DNA from 2 places in the Caproiciproducens lactatisolvens genome. Region 2 is predicted to be linked to the other one. Evidence: a T-box and tRNA genes for the amino acid it is inferred to sense, from the RefSeq annotation. Region 2 holds a T-box; the other holds one or more tRNA genes.

Region 1 (11,118 bases), 1.2 Mb from region 2:
CGGCGGCATTGCCCGCAAATCTTCTTATTCCATGCAGTTGATGGCAGATGTTCTTAACCGTCCGATTCACATTTCCGCAGCAACTCAGGCCTGCGCACGTGGCGCAGCCATCTATGCATCGGTTGCCGCCGGAATTTATTCCTCAATTCCGGAAGCACAGGTCCATATTTGCGAAGACTACATAACGGACTATTACCCCCGTGAAGAATATGTTGCCGCCTATGCAAAAACTTATGAAAAGTTTTTGAAATTTGGAAATTTTGTAGAATTCAGCGGTCAACAGTGATAGGAGTGCCAAGTATGAACAAAACGGAAAAAAATCAATTGCAGAAACTGGCGTGCAAAGTGAGAATGGGAGTGATCGAGGGCGTATACAACGCGAAATCGGGGCATCCGGGCGGAAGCCTTTCGGCGGCCGACCTTTTCACCTACCTGTATTTTAAGGAAATGAAAATCGACCCCAAAAATCCGAAAGAGGAAAACAGGGACCGCTTTGTGCTTTCCAAGGGGCACTGCGCCCCGGGACTGTACGCGACCCTGGCTCTGAGGGGCTATTTCCCGATGGAGGAAATGAAGAAGCTGCGCCATATCGGCGCCATGCTTCAGGGACATCCGGATATGAAGGGGACCCCCGGTGTCGATATGAGCACCGGATCGCTCGGGCAGGGCGTTTCCGCCGCCTGCGGCATGGCCGCCGCCGGGAAAATGGATCATAAGGACTACCGCGTGTACTCCATTCTGGGAGACGGCGAAATCGAAGAGGGCCAGGTCTGGGAAGCGGCCATGTTTGCGGCCCACCACAAGCTGGACAACCTCTGCCTGATTGTGGACAACAACGGACTGCAGATCGACGGTTCCGTCGCCGAGGTTGGCGGACCGGAGCCGATCGATGAAAAATTCCGTTCCTTTGGCTTTGACGTTCAGGTCATCAACGGACACGATTTTGACGAAATAGAAGCCGCGTTCCATCACGCAAGGACCGTAAAAGGCAGGCCGAGCGCGATTATTGCAAAGACCGTCAAAGGAAAAGACGTGTCCTTTATGGAAAATCAGGTGGGCTGGCACGGCACCGCCCCGAACGCGGAACAGTATGAAACGGCAATGCAGGACCTGAACAGGGTACTGTCCGGATTGGAGGCGGAATAAATGGCTGAAATGGTAAAAAAGGCAACAAGAGAAAGCTACGGCGAAGCGTTGGCGGAGCTGTCTGAAAAATATCCGCAGGTGGTTGTGCTGGACGCCGACCTTGCCGCAGCAACGAAGACGGGTGTATTCAAAAAAGCCTGTCCGGACCGCTTTATCGACTGCGGCATTTCGGAGTGCAACATGGTGGGCGTGGCCGCGGGCCTCGCAACCTGCGGGAAGATCCCGTTCGCCACTTCCTTTGCGATGTTTTCGGCGGGTCGCGCCTTTGAGCAGGTGCGCAATTCCGTCGGATACCCGAAATTGAACGTCAAAATCGTCGGTTCGCACGCGGGCATTTCCGTCGGCGAGGACGGTGCGACCCATCAGTGCAACGAGGATATCGCGCTGATGCGGACGATCCCCGGTATGGTCGTGCTCAATCCGGCTGATCATTATGAAATGAAGGCCGCCGTCAAAGCGGCGATCGAGCATCACGGCCCGGTCTATCTCCGCCTCGGCAGGCTGGCGGTGGAGAGCTTCAACAACGCCGACGACTACCGGTTTGAGCTGGGCAAGGGCGTCACCCTGCGCGGCGGCAGGGATATCACCATCGTGGCCACCGGCCTGATGGTTTCCCGTGCGCTGAAAGCGGTCAAAACACTGGAGGAGCAGGGCATCGACGCACGGCTCATCAACATCCATACGATCAAGCCGCTTGACCGCGAGCTGATTGTCAAGGCCGCGAAGGAGACCGGGAAAATCATCACCGTCGAGGAGCACAACGTCATCGGCGGACTGGGCGACGCGGTGTGCGGCGCTGTCTGCGAAGCGTTCCCCGTTCCGGTGATCAAGATCGGTGTGAACGACGTCTACGGCCATTCCGGCCCGGCGGTCGACCTGCTGGACGAGTTTGGCCTGAACGCCGGCCATATTGTCGAGGTGACAAAGAAAGCCATTACAAAGCAATCATTATAAAATTAAGGTGAAAAAGACTTCATTTTGACAAAGCACTGCTTGGGCTTAAATCCCAAGCAGTGCTTTTAAATACCGGAGTAAGAAATTTATATCGTTAAAATAATTGCTATTATTCTTCAGAACATCTATTGATATAGATGTATAGCTTTGCTATACTTATTTTAAGTCGCTGATAACATCACATATAAAATTGGAAAAAGTCAAAGGGTGCACCTTGCTTTCGCCGGTTATCGCTCTTGGTTTGTACGATGTCGTGATTGTATGTATGATGGATTTCGATTAGGAGCACAATGTGTCTCCCTTCCTTTTAAGTTGCCCTAATGTTTATGAAATACAATGGGAGTGTAACCCTTTTATTTAGTGGAGGATAATTATGCTAAAAAAAGTGAATCTCAAATCAGCGGTAGATGCTGTTGATAAATTGTATGTATACGAAAAAATAGGGCGGTTAAACGGTCACAATCTCAGCGTTGTAAATGTAGAAAACCGCACTTTGGATTTTCATATTCATGAAAATTCTGATGAATTATTTTATGTTATCAAAGGGAGTTTTCACCTGGAAGTTGATGAAGGATTAATAAAAGTGGATGAAGGTGAATTGATCATTGTTCCAAAAGGGACGAGACATAGGCCTGTTGTTAGAGCTTTGACGAAATTTTTGATGATTGAACTCGACGGTACACTAAATAAGGAAAACAGTGGAGATTTGTACGAGAGCTAACCCCGTACACATGGTATAAGCATAATCTGCAGTGCATAAAGTGCCATGAACTTTGTATAAAACCCAGTTGCAAAAATTATAATGACATTTTACATCCGTCTAGCGCCTCTTCGGAGGTGCTTTTCTTATATCATTTTTAAGAAGAAAAAACTTGCTAAGTATAATTTGCAAGCACAAAAAAGACAAAAGCATATACTTTTGTCTTTTTTGGTTTTGGTGGGAGAGGATGGATTCGGACCATCGAAGCTATAAAGCAACAGATTTACAGTCTGCCCCCTTTGGCCACTCGGGAACTCTCCCATATTCTATTGATAAGTTTGCACTTATTTGCAAATGGAGCTGGCAAACGGACAAAACCGCCACGCTTCGCTCGCGCTTTTACGGCTTGCACCATAGGTGCTACGCCACATTTTGCTAAAAACCTGCCACCGGCAGCTTTTCTTAACGCAAAATGCCCTCTTAGGCTTCAAGCCCGGTTAAGACCTGAGTAAAAATTGGAGCTGGCAGACGGACTTGAACCCCCGACCTGCTGATTACAAATCAGCTGCTCTACCAACTGAGCTACGCCAGCATTTTCAGCACTCGACTAATATATCATCTTACGGTTTATTTGTCAAGCAATTCGATGAAATTTCTGTCTTTTCCGGCTGTACCGGCAGATTCCGCCAATCAACCACTTACGACGAAAAAATGGCGCCCAACACCATGAGCTGGGTCCCATTTCTGGCCGAGGTGACAGGGTTCGGGTATTGGCACGCTCAACCCGCGTACCGCGAATCCCTCCGGCTTTCCCGGGGCGCAGGCTGCCGTCCTTTTTCTCCTAACCTGCACCGGCTGTTTCTGCTTACCAATCGCTTTACCATAGAAAAAGGCCCGCACCTGCGGACCTTTTTCTATGGTCGAGGTGACTGGACTCGAACCAGCGGCATCTTGGTCCCAAACCAAGCACTCTACCAAGCTGAGTTACACCTCGCCGCTGACGATATGCACGGTGAAATCCCCCGCACCATGCGGCTAAAAGCTTTCACTGTCAATGGCAGTCAATCTGCGCCCGCATCATCGGGCAGCCCTATCATTATATGTAATATGCGGGTCATTGTCAAGCGGATTTATAAAATTAGCAGTTTTTTGGCAGACTATAACCGGACGATTTTCCCTTTCAATTTTCGCCTTCCACCGGCTTCGCGCACAGCAAAGCCAGCCGTACCCGCCGAAAAGACGAAAGTTACTTCCGGTTATTCAGCTCAATTTTAAAAACGTATTTGTCCCCCCGCACCACGGAGGAAGTATATTCCACCAGGCAATCCCCTTCATAGCTGAAGCGCTCCAGCAGAATGCAGGGGATTCTGGGGGAAATCTTCAGCAGCTCGCACTGTTCGGAGTCCGGGAGGATGGGAATAAAGGTTTCGGTCGCGCGGTCCACCTTCAGCCCATACTTGGTGCTGAGGTAATCATAAAGCGACCGGCTTTCCACCGCGTCCACATCGATATGCACGAACCGGTTTTTCGGCAGATAGGTGGTTTCAATGACCAGCGGATAGTCGCGGGCCGAGCAAAGCCGCACCAGCTTGTGGTAAGCTTCCCTTCTCTCCGCCCTGAGCTTCAGGGCAAGGCTTCGGCCGAGGGTAATCGTTTCATAGCTTAAGACATGGCTGTGAAAGGAGATATTCTTATTTTTCAGGTCATCGGTAAAGGTATAAAACTGGGAGAGGCTTTGTTCAAACACCTTTGGCTTTACAAAAGTACCGATGCCGTGGATGGTATAGACCATGTGCTCCTCTTCCAGTAAAGCCAGCGCCTGCCTTACGGTCGACCGACTGACTTTATACATCTGGCACATGTCGCGCTCCGACGGAAGCAGGCCGTTTTCGGGGTATTCGTGGCTGTTGATGTACTGCAGGATATGGTCGTGCAGTTCCTGATACAACGGCAGATTCGGCATTGCATATACTCCTTTCCCGTCTTTTTCGACAGTAAATAAACCATCGTCAATTTAAATAAAAACCATGGTTCTATTCTATCATAAAAAGACCTATTGTACCAGTGGTATCGATTGAAATTTGAGACCTGTTTTTGAACTGGTTGAAAAAAAGTCATAATTGTTGTATTTCTGTTCATGATATGTTAAAACTTATCTAACAAATCTGAAACAACTGAACGAGGGGTGATTTTAAGTGGGAAATCCAAACATACTGTTGACGAGAATCGACAACCGCCTGGTCCACGGCCAAGTGGGGGTCACCTGGACGGCGACGCTGGGTGCAAATCTGCTTTTAGTCGCAGATGACGACGTGGCTCACGATGAAATACAGCAGCAGCTTATGGCAATGACTGCTGAATCTTCCAGTGCAGGGATCCGTTTCTTCACTTTGCAAAAGACCATCGACATCATCGGCAAAGCGGCTCCCAGCCAGAAAATCTTCATTATTTGCAGAACGCCGGCGGCTGTGCGTACTCTGCTGGAAGGCGGCGTGCCCATTAAGGAAGTCAATGTGGGAAACATGCATTTTACCAGCGGCAAGCGTCAGCTGAGCAAAAAAGTCTATGTCAATGACAAAGACATGGAGGATTTGCAGGCGATTCAGGCGATGAATGTAGATCTCTATATTCAGGATGTCCCGGGCGACATCAAAGAGCACATACCCAAGAAATAAATCCATTGGAGAGGAAAGGGGGAACATCACCGGCATTATCGGCAGCTTTTACCGTATGGCGAAACTTCTGGAACAAAAATAAAGGGGGAAAAACTAATGGCAATTACTTTAGCTCAAGGCATTGCGCTTGCTATTATGGCAATTATAGTCGGCGTTGACTTCTGGCTTGAGGCTTTGTTTATTTTCCGGCCAATCATCGTCTGTACTCTGACGGGTATCATTTTAGGCAACGTTCCGCTGGGCCTTATGGCGGGCGGACTGACGGAGCTGGCCTTCGCGGGTCTTACGCCCGCCGGCGGCACACAGCCGCCGAACCCTGTTCTGGCCGGCGTTATGACCACGGTCATCGCCTACACCACCGGGAAGGATCCCGCAACGGCAATCGGGCTTGCCCTTCCGTTCAGCTTCCTGATGCAGTATATCATTCTGTTCTACTACTCCAGCTTCTCACTGTTCATGAAGAGGGCCGACAAATACGCGGAAGAAGCGGACGGCAGGAGCCTTACCCGCCTGAACATGCTCACAACGGGAATCGTGGCCGTTACCTACGGCGTTGTCGTCTTCCTCTGTGCCTATGTCGCACAGGACGCGATGCAGGCCCTCGTAAAGGCAATGCCCGAATGGCTGACCCACGGCTTTGAGATCGCGGGCGGCATCCTTCCGGCGGTCGGCTTCGGCATGCTGCTGAAGGTCATGCTGAAAGGCGAATTCGTTCCATACCTTATTTTAGGCTTTGTCATCGCAAGCTTTATTCCTTTTTCCAATCTGCTGCCGGTCGCCGTCGTCGGCGTGGCCATGGCGCTGATTGTGTTTAACAATGAAAGAAACAACAGAAAAACTGTGGTTGCAACCGGTGTTGCATCTGAAGGAGAGGGAGATGACGGCAATGAAGGAATCTGAGAAAAACACGGCTCCTGAGAAAGTACTGACCAGAAAAGACATTACCAAGCTCGGTTGGCGCTCTTCCCTGCTGCAGGCCAGCTTCAACTATGAAAGAATGCAGAGCGGCGGCTTTTTGCTGGCGCAGATGGAATGTCTGAAGAAAATCTACAAGAACGACAAGCAGGGCCTGTCCGAAGCAATGACGGATAACCTTGAGTTCATCAACACGCACCCGAACCTTGTCGGTTTCCTGATGGGCCTGTTGATTTCCCTGGAAGAAGCCAAAGAAAACAGAAGCACCATCAAAGGCCTGAAGGTCGCCCTGTTCGCACCGCTCGCCGGTATCGGCGACGCGATCTTCTGGTTCACCCTTCTGCCCATCATCGCGGGGATTACCTCTTCCATGGCGATGAGCGGAAGCATCGTCGGCCCGCTGCTGTTTTTCGCGGTTTACCTGACCATCTTTATTCTCCGTCTCGCGTGGACGCACGCCGGCTACAACCTGGGCCTGAAGGCTGTCGACACGCTGAGGGAATATTCGGGAATCATCTCCAAGGTCGCCACCATTCTGGGCGTCACCGTGATCGGCGGACTGATTGCATCTTATGTGCACATTTCCCTTCTGCCGGAGATTGTGGTCAACGCCTCAAAAACGGTATCCGTTCAAGAGGATTTTCTTGACAAAATTTTCCCGAACATACTGCCCTTCGCCTATACTTTACTGATGTATTTCTTCCTGAAGAAGAAGCAAATGAGCCCGGTTGTGCTGATTGCGGCCACCTTCGTTCTTGCGATTCTTCTTTCCTTCCTGGGTATCCTTTAATTTCGAAAAGTGTCGGGGGTACAGTTCTCTGTACCCCATTTCACTATCATGGTTTGCCGAAGCTGTTGCGGGAGCCGACCGGCCCCTGTAAACGGGCGGAGCCAACGACTTCCTATCGGAGGATTCAGCGATGAATTTACAGAAAAACAGGGAAGGAACCTCTTCCCTTCATAACGAAAATACGGGCAGCTCTCCCAAAACAATCATTTGTGATGACTTTGAGGCGATGTCGCAGCGCTGCGCGGACTTTCTTTGCGAGGCCGTGAAAGCGAAGCCGGATTTGCTGCTGTGCTTGGCTGCGGGAAACACCGCGGTCCGGACCTATCAGATTCTGAAGGAGCGCTCGGATTCCGGCGAAGCGGACTTCAGCAGGGCGGAATTTGTGGAGCTGGACGAGTGGCTGGATTTGGAAGACGAATCGGAAAACTGCACCTCGTTTCTGTTCCGGAATTTTTACGCGCCGCTTCATATTGAAAAGTCGAAGATTCGTTTATTTGATATTCACGCGAAAGACATGGAAGAAGAATGTAAAAAAATCGATCGGTTTATTTTTGAACGCAGCGGAATTGATTTTATGCTTTTGGGATTGGGAATGAACGGCCATCTGGCCCTGAACGAGCCGGGTTCTTCCTTTGAGAGCTGCGCCAAAGTCGTCGCCCTCGACCCTGTCACCCAAAAGGTAGGGCAAAAATATTTTTCAAAGCCTGTCCCGCTGTCCAGAGGGGTTACTCTGGGAATCCGCCACATTCTGGACGCAAAGCAGGTCGTTTTGCAGGCGGGCGGAAAAGCCAAGGCGGAAATCGTAAAAAAGGTTTGCCTCTCCAAGCCGACGCCGACGCTGCCGGGCACGGTCCTGCAGCTTACGAAAAACGGGGTCGTGGTTCTGGACCGGGACGCCGCTTCGGAAATCCTGTAGGCGGACTTCCTTACACCTTAGAAGAAACCAGGCAGTTTTTGGGAAATCCCATTGCGGCCCCGTTCCAGCCGGGAACGCCGCGCCGTACGAAACTGCCTGCAGTATAGATTGCTTATAAAAGGAGTAATATAGAACGATGATCGGAGTATTGATAACCGGACACGGCAGCTTTGCCACCGGAATGATGAGCGCGTCCAGGCTGATTGTTGGACCGAGGGATAAATATCTGGGCGTGGATTTTGTGGAATCGGACAATGTCGACACGCTCTCCGATAAGCTCAGGCAGGCGATGAAAGCGCTCGGCGACCAGATTCTGGTTCTGGTGGACCTGGCCGGCGGATCTCCCTTCAAAACCGCCGTTACCCTCAAAAGCGAATTCCCGGACAAAGAAATCGAAGTCATTTCCGGTCTGAATATGCCCATGCTGACTTCCGTCCTGCTGGAAGAGAAAGAAACGATGGAAGAAACCGTTCAGGGCGCAATGGAAATGGGTGCGGTCGGCATCAGGCAGTTCAAAAGGAAACCAAAGCTGCAGCAAACCCCTGCGGGAGACGGGATATAGCCGAACCTTTCCGGCATGTTTTTAAGGAGGCACAAACCATATGATTTATCACGGCAATCCCGTTTCAAGAGGAATTGCGGCAGGTCCCGTTTTTCTTTACCAGCCTTTTACCGCCGCCGTCAGCGAAGCGCCGCTCGAAGAAGGCGCGGCCGCGGAGGCGTTAAACAAATATGAGGCCGCGCGGAAAAACGCGGAAACGGAGCTCAAAGCCATCCGTACCCGCCTGCAAACCGCCGACCCCGAAAAAGCGAAAATTTTCACCGCGCATATCGATATTCTGTTTGACGAGGCCATGGACGGCGATATCCGCGAGCTGATCGAAAGCGGCCGTTACTCGCCGGACAGGGCGATTGCCGAAGTCTTTGAAAAATACGCGCGGATTCTCGGGAAATCCCCCGACCCGCTCATCAAGGAGCGCGCGTCGGACATCCGGGACGTAAAAACGCGCCTGATCCGCGTCTGGAACGGCGTACCGGAGAAGAACCTGTCCTCTCTCCCCGCTCCCGCGGTCATCGTCGTCCACGACCTGCTCCCGTCCGACACGGCTACCCTGGACCGGAAAAACGTGCTGGCCATTGTCACGGAGATCGGCGGAAGCACGTCCCATTCGGCCATTATCGCCAGAAGCTACGGAATCCCCGCCATTCTGGGCGTGGAGAACGCGACGGACCACTTTTCCCAGGGGGAGACCGTGATTGCCGACGCGCTGGCCGGTCAGGTGATCAGCGGGCCGACGGCGGAGCAGCTTGCCGACTGCGCCGAAAAGCGCCGCCGGTTTCTTGCACAGCAGGCCCGGATCAACACGTATATGGAGAAAGAAGCCGTCACTCCGGACGGGGTGCGGGTGGATATCGAACTGAATCTGGCCTCCGTCAGCGAGCAGTCGCTGGAAGGGGCCAAATGCACCGACGGCGTCGGCCTGTTCCGCACGGAATTCCTGTACCTGGGCAGGGACAGCCTGCCCACCGAAGAAGAGCAGTTTGCCATTTACCGCGAGGTTCTCACTAAATTCGGCGACCGCCCCGTAACGCTGCGCACGCTGGATGTCGGCGGAGACAAAAAACTCGACTGTCTGAACCTTCCGCACGAGGAAAACCCGTTTCTGGGCAACCGCGCCCTGCGGCTCTGCTTTGACAGGCCCGATATTTTCCGCACGCAGCTCCGCGCCGCTTTCCGCGCTTCCGTTTACGGCAATCTGTGGATCATGTTCCCCATGGTCGCCAGCATGGACGACATCCGCCGCGCCAAGCAGGCTGTTTCCGAAGTAAAGGAGGAACTGACCGGCGAAGGAATCGCGTTTTCCCCCGAAGTAAAGCTGGGGATTATGATTGAAATCCCCTCTATCGCGCTTCTGGCGGATTTTGCGGCGAAGGAAGTCGACTTCGCCAGCGTCGGAACCAACGACCTGTGCCAGTACACCATGGCCGTCGACCGGCTGAACCCCGCCGTCAGCCAGTATTATCAGAGCTACAACCCGGCTCTTTTCCGCCTGATCCACACCGCCGCGAAAAGCTTCATTGAAAACGGCAAGCCCGTCTGCGTCTGCGGCGAGCTGGGAGGCGACCGCCTCGGCGCCGCGGTGCTGATGGGGCTGGGCGTGCGCAAGCTGAGCATGAGCATTTCCTCCGTCGCGCAGACCAGAAAGCTGATCAACGAGCTGCCGATGAAAAAGGCGGAAGAAATCGCGGCAAAAGTGCTTTCTCTTTCCACCGCAAAGGAAGTGGAACAGTACCTGAACGACGCTTTGAAGGACATCCTTTCCTGAACACTGTTCCCTGCTGTCACTGAAACAAAAAAACAACCATTTTCATAAGTAACAAGGAGGCATCCGCCATGTATTCCAAAAAAACAACCATTAACAATAAGACCGGCCTGCACGCCCGCCCCGCTTCCGACTTTGTGAAGTGCGCTTCCCAATTCAAATCGAAGATCACGATCAAAAGTCTGGAAGACGGTGAATCCGCAAGCGCGAAATCCATTATCCTGATTCTGGCGCTCAGCCTGAGCCAGGGGATGAAGGTCGAGATTACCGCAGAAGGCGAAGACGAAGGAAAAGCCGTCGATACCTTGGTCGCGCTGATCGATTCCAAATTCGGCGAATAATTTCAGATTAAAGCCGGTTTACCACCGTGCCGGACAGAAGCCGTTTCAGGTCGTCCTCACGGAAGCAGCCGGTTTTTTCATGCAGCGCATTGGCCGAAGCGACGGACAGCGCAAAGCGGATGGTCTCCTCGAGAGGAGCATTCCGCACCATCCCGACGGCAAAGCCCGCGACCATGCTGTCGCCGCAGCCCACGGTGTTGACCACCTCGATTTTGGGGCATACGCCCTGAAAAACGCCCTCGTCCGACACGACCAGCGCCCCGTCCCCGCCCAAGGAGATCACAATTAGCTCGATTCCGCCGTCATGGAGCTTTTTCGCCGCTTCGATCAGTTCTCCGCGAGAGGCAGCGGCGATTC
Region 2 (11,118 bases):
TTCAGAAAATTTCGGGGTTCGGAGTCAATGTGGATATGATTTCGCTTGCGCCGACGCACGGGGCTTTCACTTCCATTTCCTTTACGATTTCCGACAACGATCTGGATAAAATTCTGACCTTTACATCCGATCTTCATGACAATTCCAATATTAAGACCATTGTCAGCAGCGGAAACTGCAAAATTTCCGTCTATGACCAGGGAATGAAGGACACTCCCGGCGTGGCGGCGAAGGTTTTTGCGGCGGCGGCGAAGAGCGAAACGGACATACGGATTATCACAACCTCTGAGGTAGACATCTCCCTGCTGGTTACGGCGGCGGATTTTGACCAGACGCTGAACGAAATCGAAAAGTGTCTGAAGAAATAAAAGCCTGCTTCCTGTTTTCTATAAAATAATAATCCCTTCCGTCAGGCAGTATGATCTGCTGGCAGCGGAAGGGATTTTTTCATCTCCAGTAATAGATGACTACGGGGAAAATATAAACCGCGATAAAAACGCCGATGAACAAAACCGTAAAGAAAACAACCGCCGGCAGTTCCAGAAACCGAATTTTACGGTAGAGTCCTTTTCTCAGAAATATCAGGAAAAGAATCAGACCAGCGATTCCCAGGGCGGATAAACAGCTTCCCAAGGAAAACCCGGGCGGAATATAAGAAACGGAGATTTCGTTTTTCCCTTTGTCCAGCCTGATCGCCATCATGGAATCCAGCACGCAGTTGATATCGGTCTTTTTCCCGTTTACAGTCGCGGTATATCCCCTGCCGTCCGTAATCGGAAGGAAGAGATAGGACTGGTCGTCGGCCGCGTCCGCAGTGCCGGTAATCCGGTTCCCGGACTGCTTCAACTGCGCGGCGGCGGTACCGCTGACTGCTTTCTTTAAAACATCGTCCTTAAGTCCGGCGATTCCAAAGGATTTCACGTCGACTTCTTTTAAAACCTGGATTTCCACTTCCACCGTCTGGTCGCGGAAGGTGCCGAGATTCAGGAGTCCGTTACTGCTTTGATTCGGATAATCGTCCTGTACGGTCATCCCGTTTATTAGGATATTGAAGCTTGAGTTGATATGCTCGATCAGGCTGTTTGACAGCCTGTCAAAGCAGTCGAAATAAAGCGTTTCCGTTCCCTGAACCGGAATCCGGTAAACCACCGACCCCTCGGCGCTGTTGTCCGGAAAAGTAAGAGAATATCTTTCGCCGGCAGTATAGGCGATATTATTCAGAAGAGTCGGCTCGTAATAGGTAAACAGCTTGTCCTGTGTATGAAAGAGGGATTCAAAGACAAACTGCTGAATGTTGAGGCGGGTCGTGTCCGGCAGAGTGCTGAATGCCTGAATGTCATCGGAATGAACAACAAATCCGACGGGAAGAGTGTCCTCTTTTTCTCTGATCTCATATTTCTCATTCTGATAAAAAACCTTCTGCTCCTTGCTGAAAGAAGTTCCCCTGCGGAGAATCGTGTACCGGTTCCCCATTATGGCGTCAGTCAGTTTGGTGCCGCCGTTTGAGTTGACTTCCATCCAGTAGGACGAATAGCCGAGCTTCTTCATGGTATACATAAAGTTTTCGCCCGTCAGCGACGTATAATGGCTCAGTGTATGGTACCCCAGGCTGCCCATCAGGTTTACGTCGAAGTATTTTTCTTCGGATTTTACGCGGTAAAGGGAGTCATCCCCGATCCGGCCGCTCAGATCGATGACGGCTGCCTCGGTTTTCCCGTTGTTGGCGGCGGAAGCCACGTAAACGCCGGAATTAAATACGCATTCCAGTACAACCATGACGCACAGCAGGACGGAAAATGCGGTTTTACCCAGCAGCCTGAACTGGTAGAGCAGCAGAAGGACGAGATACGCAAGTCCCGCGACCAGAGAAAACAGGAGCAGAAGCCGGAAGCTTGCGCTGTTCCCCCACAGGGTTTCCGTGTAAATCCTGACGACATCATATTCCTTATAAAAAATCAGGCATTCCGCAAGGAATACGGCGCTGACCGCCAGCATCCCGCCAAATACGGCCAGCGGGCTGCTTGACGTAAGGCGGTTTTCCTGATTGATTTCCGATAATACGGCGGCAAGCAGAATCAGGCCGAAAAAAATGGTGATATATCCGTAGCGGACCGGAAAAGCCTGATAGTTTCCGGTCTGCCACATTTTATTGATCGGTTCTATGAAAACCGGTATCATAGTCAGGACAAACAGGAAAAACACAAAGTTCGTACTCGGCGGAAGCCTTTTCGCAAAAAACAAATAGACAATCAGCGCGGCAAAGATCGCGCCCGAGCACAGAATCACGGTAAACGTCGTGTCCAGTCTGGAAATCAGCCCACCCACTCTTAAGCTCGTAAACAGGTCGCTGGTTCTGGCGGAAGCCGTATACTGCATCAAGGAGGGAAGCCAGACCACGGCGGTAATCAAAGCGGTAATCAGGGTGGAAACTCCCAGAAGCAAAATATTTTTCCGGCGTGTCCCCTTTTTCGCGAAGAAACAGACATAGACTCCGGATGCCAGCACCAGAAAAACCGACACCATATAGCTCAGATAGAAATTCACTGTCAGTATCGCTGAAAAAGACAGGACATACCACAGGATTTTTCCTTCGTCAGCCAGCTTGATCAGGCCGATCAGAAGAATCGGGAAAAGGTACATGACGTCCAGCCATACGTGGTTCTGGTAGTAAAACATGGTATAGCCGCAGAAGGCATACATCATGGAGATCGCCGTGTTTTGCAGCACACCGAGCCTTTTGAATTGAAAACAAAAAAAGACGCTTGCCGTAAACGCGCATGCCATCATTTTCAGCAGGACCAGAATATTCATGAAGAGATAGAAATCGGCTTTATCGACAAAGGCAACCAAAAAGCTGAACGGACTGCTGATAAAAAACAGGAATACGCCCCAGAAGCTCATGCCCCCGGCGTTCTGTAAATTCAGAAACATGTTTGCTTTTCCGGACAGGATATCTTGAAAATCCATCAGAAAAGGGATGACCTGCTGGTTCATGTCGCACCACGAGAGAGTGTTAGTTCCAAAAGGAAACATCCTGTTTACAAAAAACACCGAAAGCATAATCACCACCACCGAAGCGGGCGCCAACAACAAAGAGCCGTTTTTTTTCATCTGGATGAATCCTCCAACATTTGTCAATGTACCTATTATAAGGAATTGCCGGATGAAAATCAATCAAAACAGCCCGCCGCCGAAATTTCGGCGGCGGGCAAAGCAAATTTTTGCGTTAATCAACCAGATTGACTTTGTGGAACACCTTTTTCCCTTTTTTAATCACCACATATTTTTTCTCGAAACGGTTCAGGGAAAGTTTCTCCGTGCTGGAAAGGATCTTCACGCTATCGACTGAAATACCGCCCTGATCGATCAGACGCCTTCCCTCTCCTTTGGAAGGCGCCAGCTTTGTCAGGACCAGCAGATCAAGCACGCCGATTTCCCCGTCGGAAAAATCGGCCGCGGTAATATCCGTGGAAGGCATGTTGTCCGTGTTTTCCCCGCTGCCGAACAGCGCGCGCGCACCTTCCTGCGCCTTTAACGCTTCCTGCTCGCCGTGAATCAGCTTAGTGACCTCAAACGCAAGAATTTCCTTGGCTTTGTTGAGCTCCCCGCCCTCCAGCTTCGCAAGCTCATCGATTTCCGACAGCGGAAGGAACGTAAGGATTTTCAGGCATTTGATAACGTCGTCGTCACCGATATTTCGCCAGTACTGGTAGAAGTCAAACGGCGTGGTCTTTTCGGGGTCCAGCCAAACGGCGCCCTTTTCGGTTTTGCCCATCTTTTTGCCCTCGCTGGTCGTCAGCAGGGTAAACGTCATGCCGTAGGCTTCCTTCCCCTCTTTGCGGCGAATGAGCTCGACGCCGCCGATAATATTGCTCCACTGGTCGTCGCCGCCAAGCTCCAGCTGGCAGTTGTACCGGTGATTCAGCTCCAGAAAGTCGTAGCTCTGCATAATCATATAGTTCAGCTCAAAGAAAGAGAGTCCCCTTTCCAGACGCTGCTTATAGCATTCCGCGGCAAGCATGCGGTTGACGGAAAAATGCACGCCGACATCACGCAAAAACTCAATATAATTCAGATTCAGAAGCCAGTCGCCGTTGTTGGCCATAATCGCTTTGCCTTCCGAAAAATCAACCAGACGGGACATCTGCTTTTGGAAGCAGGCGATATTGTGGTCGATTTCCTCTTTGGTCAGCATTTTGCGCATATCGGATTTTCCGGAAGGATCGCCGACCATGCCCGTTCCGCCGCCGAACAGCGCAATCGGCGTATGGCCGGCTCTCTGCATGTGCGCCATGACCATAATCTGCACAAAGTGACCTACGTGCAGGCTGTCGGCTGTCGGATCAAACCCGATATAGAATGTGGTTTTGTGATTGTTGAGAAGATCCTGAATCTTCTCCTCGTCCGTCATCTGGGCAATCAAGCCCCTTGCTTTGAGTTCTTCGAAAACTCCCATAAAAAATCCTCCATTTCAGGGGGATAAAAAACGCCCCCTGCTTATTTGCAGAGGGCGGAATCAACCGCGGTACCACCTCAGTTCACCGTAGCCTCGCGGATACGGCCTTACGGGTACAAAAATACCCACGCGCTATAACGTGCGCTTTCACGGCCAAATCTAATAGAAACCGTTCAATCTGGCGACTCCGGGATGTATTTCAGCCAAATCACGCGCCTGCTTACACCAGCCGCAGGCTCTCTTTGCCGTCTTTTTGGCTTACTTCTTCCCATCAATGTCATTATACTGCATTATACCCAATTCCCTCCGCATTGTCAAGACGAGCCATGCTTTTTGGCAAGCCTGAGCATTTCGGCCGCATTTTCCAGCAGCAGCGGCGTGATCTGCGCCCCGCCCATAATTCTTGCCAGTTCCTGTTTCCTTCCCTCGTAATCCAGCTCAGCCACGTCGGTGAAGGTTCTGTTCTCCCGGACCTGCTTTTTGATTAAGAACTGTGTGTCGGCCAAAGCGGCTATCTGCGCCAGATGCGTTACGCAGATCACCTGACGGTGGCCCGCGACCTCATGCAGCTTTAAACCGACCTTCTGCGCCGCGCTTCCGCTGATGCCGGTGTCGACCTCGTCGAAAATCAACGTGTCAATGTCGTCTTTCCCGGCAAGCACCGTCTTAATGGAAAGCATAATGCGGGAAAGCTCGCCGCCGGAAGCGATTTTTGCGATCGGCTTGGCCGGTTCGCCCGCATTCACCGAAATCAGGAACTGAAGCTTGTCGCAGCCGAACGGATTCAGTGGGCAGTCCTCCTGCTGTACCTGAAAATCGATGTTCGGCATATCGAGAAAGCGGAGCTCTTCCTTTACCCTTTTCGTAAAGGCCCGTGCCGCCTCTCTGCGGCAGCCGGAAATCTTTTTCGCAAGTCTTTCCGCTTCCGCCTTCGCCTTTTGATATTCCTTTGTCATCTGCAGGATTTTTTCATCCGAAAGCTGGATGTCCTCCAGCTGGGCCTTCGATGTTTCGAGAAAACCGATCATATTTTCCACGGAGCCGCCGTACTTCAGGCCAAGGCGATAAAGGACGTCCAGCCTGTCCTCTATCCTTTCAAGGTCTGCGGGATCATATTCCAGCTCCGAGGAAAAACCGCGGAGCTCTTCGCCGCAGTCCTCCAGATCGTAGCGGATGTTTTTGATTCTTTCGGAAAGCTCATGGATTTCCGGCAGGTATTTTTCCGTTTCGGACAGAGCGTCCGAAGCCGAAACAACAGCGGACAAAGCTCCGTCAAAGCTTTCTTCCCCGTTCAGGGCCGATTGCGCCGTATGAATCGCCGAGGCAATCTTTTCGCTGTTTAAATAGCGGGTACGGGTTTTATTCAGTTCTTCCTGCTCGCCGGCCCGCAGACCGGCGGCCTCCAGTTCGTTGACCTGATAGGTCAGCAGATCAATCTGCCTCGCTTTCTGCGCCTCGTCCATATCAAAAGCGTCCAAAGCGCTTTTGATATGCTGCATATTGCTGAAAGCGGCGCGATACTCCGAGAGCAGTGCCTCGGACACGCCCATGCGGTCGATGTACCGGATATGTAAATCGGGCGACAGCAGGTCGTAGCTCTCGTGCTGGCCGTGAATGCTGATCAGCACGACCCCGATCTCTTTCAAAACGGATACGGTTGCCGGGCGGCCGTTAATTCGGCACACGGTTTTGCCGTCGGTATGGATTTCGCGCTGAATCATGACGGAACCGTCTTCTTCCGGCGCATAGCCGAATTCCGCCAGCTTATGGACGGCCTGTTCCCCAAGGTCGGAAAAAACGGCGGTGACAAAAGCGGAATGAGCCCCGGTCCGCACAAGCTCACGCGAGGTTCTTTCCCCCAAAATTGCGTTGATGGAATCAATAACAATGGATTTTCCGGCTCCGGTTTCTCCGGTCAGAACGTTCAGGCCGGGGTGAAAATCGATCCCGGTCTTTTCAATCACAGCAATATTTTCGATGTAAAGCTGAGAAAGCATTGCAATCACCCAACCATTTTTTTAAGTTCAGCAACCAGCTGCTGTGCATGGTCTTCGTCCCTCATCGCAATAAAAATGGTATCGTCCCCGGCCAGAGTGCCGACGGCGCCCTGCCAGTGCATGGTGTCCATTGCCGCACAAACAGCCTGCGCCATGCCCGCGTGGCATTTGATTACCACCAGATTGCATGCGTAGTCAATTTGCACTGCAGAATCGGAAAGGAGGGAATAAAATTTAGAGGAGTAATCGGCCGTGTTGCTTCTGCCGGTGGAGTATCTGTATTTTCCGTCGTGGGACAGAGTCTTGATCAGCCTGAGCTCTTTAATATCGCGGGAAACGGTGGCCTGGGTTACTTCAAAACCGTCTTCGCGCAGGCGGCGCAGCAGTTCTTCCTGAGTATCAATCGCGTATTCGTTAATCAATTCAAGGATTTTTGCGTGTCGTCGTGTTTTCAATTCAATTTCTCCTCTCGGCTAATTTTTCGTTCACTACCTCATAAAAATTATCGTCTTTTAGTTTAATAATTCTCACCATACGCTCCGAACGGCAAAAATTAATTTTCTGATTATCCGCAATCCGAATAAAAGTGTCTCCGTCCACGGACAAAATAATCTCGCTTTTATAGTGGGAACACGCCGTTACGCTCAGCTTAGCGTCCGGCCCGAAAATAACCGGCCTTGTCAGCAGGGAATGCGGACAGATCGGCGAAAGCAGAATACAGTTGATGCTCGGGTCGATCACGGGGCCGCCGGCGGAAAGGGAATACGCGGTCGAGCCGGTGGGAGTGGAAATAATCAGGCCGTCCGCCCTGTATTCACAGACATTTTTATCATTGAAGTGAACGGTGATATCCAGGATCCGGGAAAGCGCTCCGCGGGCGATTACCGCGTCGTTCAGCGCCAAATGGGTTTCCTCTTTCCCCTGATTGACCAGCCGGATTTCCAGCATCATACGGTTTTCGATGGTATAGTCCCCGTCGATCAGTCTTTTCAGCTTGTCAAGCTCGTCCGTTTCCAGCCCGGCGACAAAACCGAGCCGCCCCACATTGATGCCTAAAATCGGCTTTTCCGCCACGGCGGCATGCCGGGAAGAGTGGATAATGGTTCCGTCGCCGCCAACGGCGATGACGGCGTCGCAGTCGGACATCATTTTATCGAAGTCATCGTAAAAGACAATGTGTGAATTTGGAAAACAGCTTTTCAGGTTTAACCGCATGCATACCTCCGCGCCGAATTTCTGCAGCGTTTCCGCCACCCGCGTGGTATGAAGCTGTGCGTTGTGCTTGCTTAGGTTCGGCATGATCGCTATTTTCAAATTATTCACCACCGTTTAATGTATGATGGGATTCTTCCACCAATGCTTCTATGTTCAACGGAGCACTTTCCGGTTTCTCCGATTTTTGAAGGTAAACCAAATACTCAATATTCCCCTCCGGCCCTTTTACCGGGGAATAAGTCAGGCCCAGAACGGAAAACCCGTGTTCCAGCACAAAGCCGGTTATTTTTTCAATCACTTCCTGGTGAACCGCCCGATCGCGCACCACGCCTTTTTTGCCTACTTTCCCCCGCCCCGCTTCAAATTGGGGCTTGATCAGGCAGACGGCCTGCGCGTTTTCCGCCATGAACTCCCTTGCGACGGGAAGGACCAGGCAAAGGGAAATAAAAGAGACGTCCACGCTGAAAAAATCGATGTCGTCCGGCACCTGCTCCCGTGTAAGGTAACGGACATTGGTGCGCTCCAGATTCACGACCCTTGGGTCCGTACGCAGCTTCCACGCGAGCTGCCCGTAGCCGACGTCGATGGAATAGACCTTTTTCGCGCCGTTCTGCAGCATGCAGTCCGTAAAACCGCCGGTAGAAGCGCCGATATCCATCGTGATTTTCTCTTTCAGTTCAATCGGGAAAACAGACATGGCCTTTTCCAGCTTCCAGCCGCCGCGGCTCACATAGGGCATGGTCTCCCCGCGGATTTCTATTTTCGTATCGACCGGAAGCATAGTCCCGGGCTTGTCGGACTTCTGATGATCGATATAGACATTGCCCATCATGATCATTGCCTTGGCCTTTTCCCTGCTTTCGGCAAGGCCCTGGTCAAACAGCAGGCAGTCCAGTCTTTTTTTCTCTATCACTTTTTGTACTCCGTCAATATCATATTTACCATTCCCTTGTCGTCAAGGCCAAGAGCGCTGAGCGACTGCAGCATTGTCGCATGGGGAACAAAGCTGGTGATCGCGCGTAAGCGGAACTCGCCGCGGTACCCGCTCTGGGACAGCAGATAGCTGAAATGCTCCCCGATTCCTCCCTGCTGGATTCCCTCTTCAAAGAAAAAGACTTTTTTTGCGGCCGCAGCTTCCGCTACCGCATCCCTGTCCACCGGAGTAATCCGGTTCAGCTTGATAATTTTCGCAGAGATCCCGGACTCTTTCAGCGATGTGACGGCCTTGCAGGCCATGGAAAACAAACGGCCGTAGGTCACAATCACCAGCTCCGCCTCATCCTGTCCGTAAATGTCGTAAGCTTTCCCGGTACTCTCAAAGTCGAAGGGCTTAAACATTGGCTTTCCGCGCGGATAGCGCACGGCGGAAACGCCTTCGCACTGGTAAAGCGCCTGCTGGAAAGAAAAATAAAGCTCGTCATAGTAAGCCGGAGAATAAACGGTAATCCCGGGAACGGTGCTCAGAAAAGCCGCATCAAAAATACCCTGATGCGTTTCGCCGTCGTCGCCGACAACACCCGCCCGGTCAATGGCAAACGTCACCTTTACCCTTTGGATGGCTGCGTCATGAATAATCTGATCGTAGCCGCGCTGTAAAAACGTGGAATAAATCGCGCATACGGGAAGCATGCCGCCCGCGGCAAGACCGCCGGCAAAGGTTACCGCATGCTCTTCCGCAATCCCCACATCGAAGAAACGGCCGGGAAACTGCTTTGCAAACCCCGTCAGACCGGTTCCCATCTGCATCGCTGCGGTAATCGCGCAGATTTTTTCATCCTTACCTGCCAGCGCGCAAAGATGGTTGCCGAAAACACTGGAAAAATTCTCACCGGCGGGGGCGGATTTTCCCGTCTTAATATCGAAGCTGGATATCCCGTGAAAAGCTCCCGGATTCTGCTCCGCATACGGATAGCCCTTTCCTTTGCGGGTAATCACATGGAGCAAAACCGGATGATTGATATTCTTGGCATTTTCCAGAACATCAATCAGCTTTCCCAAATCATGACCGTCAAACGGCCCGTAATAATAAAAGCCCATATCTTCAAAAATGGTACTGTTATATAATATCTGCTTTAAAGCAGCCTTTGATTTCGAAAGAAAATGATGCAGCGGCTTTCCTACGTGAGGAAGCCGGTTCAGCGCGGTTTCAATATTGCCCTTTGCCTTGAAATAACCGGGCTTTGTGCGAATGTGCGCCAAATAGCGGGCGATGGAACCGACATTGCGCGAAATAGACATTTTATTGTCATTCAAAATGACAATAAAATTCTTCTTGAAGCGTCCGGCATTGTTCAGGCCTTCATAAGCCAGACCGCCGGTCAGCGCGCCGTCGCCGATCAGAGAAATAACGTGGCCTGGCTCTCCGGCAAGAAGCTTTGCGTTGGCGATTCCCAGCGCTGCGGAGATAGAGGTGCTGCTGTGCCCCGCGTTAAAAGCGTCGTAACTGCTTTCCATGCGGTTCGGATAGCCGGAAAGACCGCCCTGCATCCGAATGGTGGAAATGGTGTCGCGCCTGCCGGTCAGAATCTTATGGGTATAGGCCTGATGCCCGACGTCCCAGACAATCCTGTCGTCCTTGGAACTGAAAACACGGTGCAGCGCAACCGTTAATTCAACGACCCCCAGGTTGGAAGCCAGATGTCCTCCGTTGTTGGAAACGGTCTTAATGATTTTTTCGCGAATTTCATCGCACAATTCATAAAGTTCATCCAGGGAAAGCTTTTGCAAGTCTTCCGGAAAATTAATTTGATTTAAAAGGTTGTCCATTCCGTACCTCAACTGGCAGCCGCCGGACGCAGTATACCGGGATTCCGCATTTTACAGAGTCATCCCGTTCTGACGCTTCGCCGCGGCAACTGTATTTTTAAGGAGCATCGCAATCGTCATGGGACCGACACCGCCCGGAACAGGAGTTATGTAAGAAGCTGTTTTCTCCACATTGGCAAAGTCAACGTCTCCGCACAGTTTTCCGTTTTCGTCGCGGTCCATTCCCACATCGATCACCACCGCACCCGGTTTCACCATATCCGCGGTAACAAATTTCGGTTTGCCGACCGCCGCGACAAGGATATCGGCCTGTCTGCATACTTCCTTCAGATTTCTGGTTCTGCTGTGGCAGATGGTCACCGTCCCGTTATGATGCAGGAGCAGCATGGCCATCGGCTTACCGACAATATTGCTTCTCCCGATTACGACACAGTTTTTTCCTTCGATCTCTATCTTTTCATGGCGGAGAAGCTCAATGACCCCCGCGGGAGTACAGGGCAGGAAATGATAGTTTCCGATCATGATTCTGCCCACATTGGAAGGGTGGAAAGCGTCCACGTCTTTTTCGGGATCAATGGCTTCCACCACTGCCTTTTCATCCAATCCGTCCGGCAGCGGGGATTGAACCAAAATACCGTTAATGTCTTTTTTAGCGTTCAGTTTCGCGACTAGGTCCATGATTTC

What was found. The T-box of region 2 lies ahead of tyrS (tyrosine--tRNA ligase). A T-box ahead of a tRNA ligase gene usually reads a tRNA of that ligase, here a tRNA-Tyr.
Region 1: it has a tRNA-Tyr gene. The T-box ahead of tyrS (tyrosine--tRNA ligase) is inferred to sense a tRNA for this amino acid. The anticodon was not compared.

Annotation. Positions count from the first base shown of each region.
Region 1 is NZ_CP195750.1:416,533-427,650, reverse strand. Features, by position in the region: gene ACRQV7_RS02080 (ribulokinase) at 1-286, shown strand, start outside; gene ACRQV7_RS02075 (transketolase) at 301-1,146, shown strand; gene ACRQV7_RS02070 (transketolase family protein) at 1,147-2,100, shown strand; gene ACRQV7_RS02065 (cupin domain-containing protein) at 2,474-2,821, shown strand; tRNA gene ACRQV7_RS02060 (tRNA-Tyr) at 3,036-3,121, opposite strand; tRNA gene ACRQV7_RS02055 (tRNA-Thr) at 3,317-3,392, opposite strand; tRNA gene ACRQV7_RS02050 (tRNA-Pro) at 3,718-3,794, opposite strand; gene ACRQV7_RS02045 (GntR family transcriptional regulator) at 4,047-4,763, opposite strand; gene agaB (PTS galactosamine transporter subunit IIB) at 4,996-5,475, shown strand; gene agaC (PTS galactosamine transporter subunit IIC) at 5,572-6,375, shown strand; gene agaD (PTS galactosamine transporter subunit IID) at 6,362-7,180, shown strand; gene ACRQV7_RS02025 (glucosamine-6-phosphate deaminase) at 7,311-8,096, shown strand; gene ACRQV7_RS02020 (PTS sugar transporter subunit IIA) at 8,233-8,658, shown strand; gene ptsP (phosphoenolpyruvate--protein phosphotransferase) at 8,699-10,423, shown strand; gene ACRQV7_RS02010 (HPr family phosphocarrier protein) at 10,492-10,761, shown strand; gene pfkB (1-phosphofructokinase) at 10,769-11,118, opposite strand, start outside.
Region 2 is NZ_CP195750.1:1,647,625-1,658,742, forward strand. Features, by position in the region: gene ACRQV7_RS08155 (ACT domain-containing protein) at 1-368, shown strand, start outside; gene ACRQV7_RS08160 (YfhO family protein) at 448-3,111, opposite strand; gene tyrS (tyrosine--tRNA ligase) at 3,227-4,456, opposite strand; T-box leader at 4,504-4,740, opposite strand; gene recN (DNA repair protein RecN) at 4,771-6,453, opposite strand; gene ACRQV7_RS08175 (arginine repressor) at 6,459-6,908, opposite strand; gene ACRQV7_RS08180 (NAD(+)/NADH kinase) at 6,910-7,767, opposite strand; gene ACRQV7_RS08185 (TlyA family RNA methyltransferase) at 7,769-8,581, opposite strand; gene dxs (1-deoxy-D-xylulose-5-phosphate synthase) at 8,578-10,434, opposite strand; gene folD (bifunctional methylenetetrahydrofolate dehydrogenase/methenyltetrahydrofolate cyclohydrolase FolD) at 10,486-11,118, opposite strand, start outside.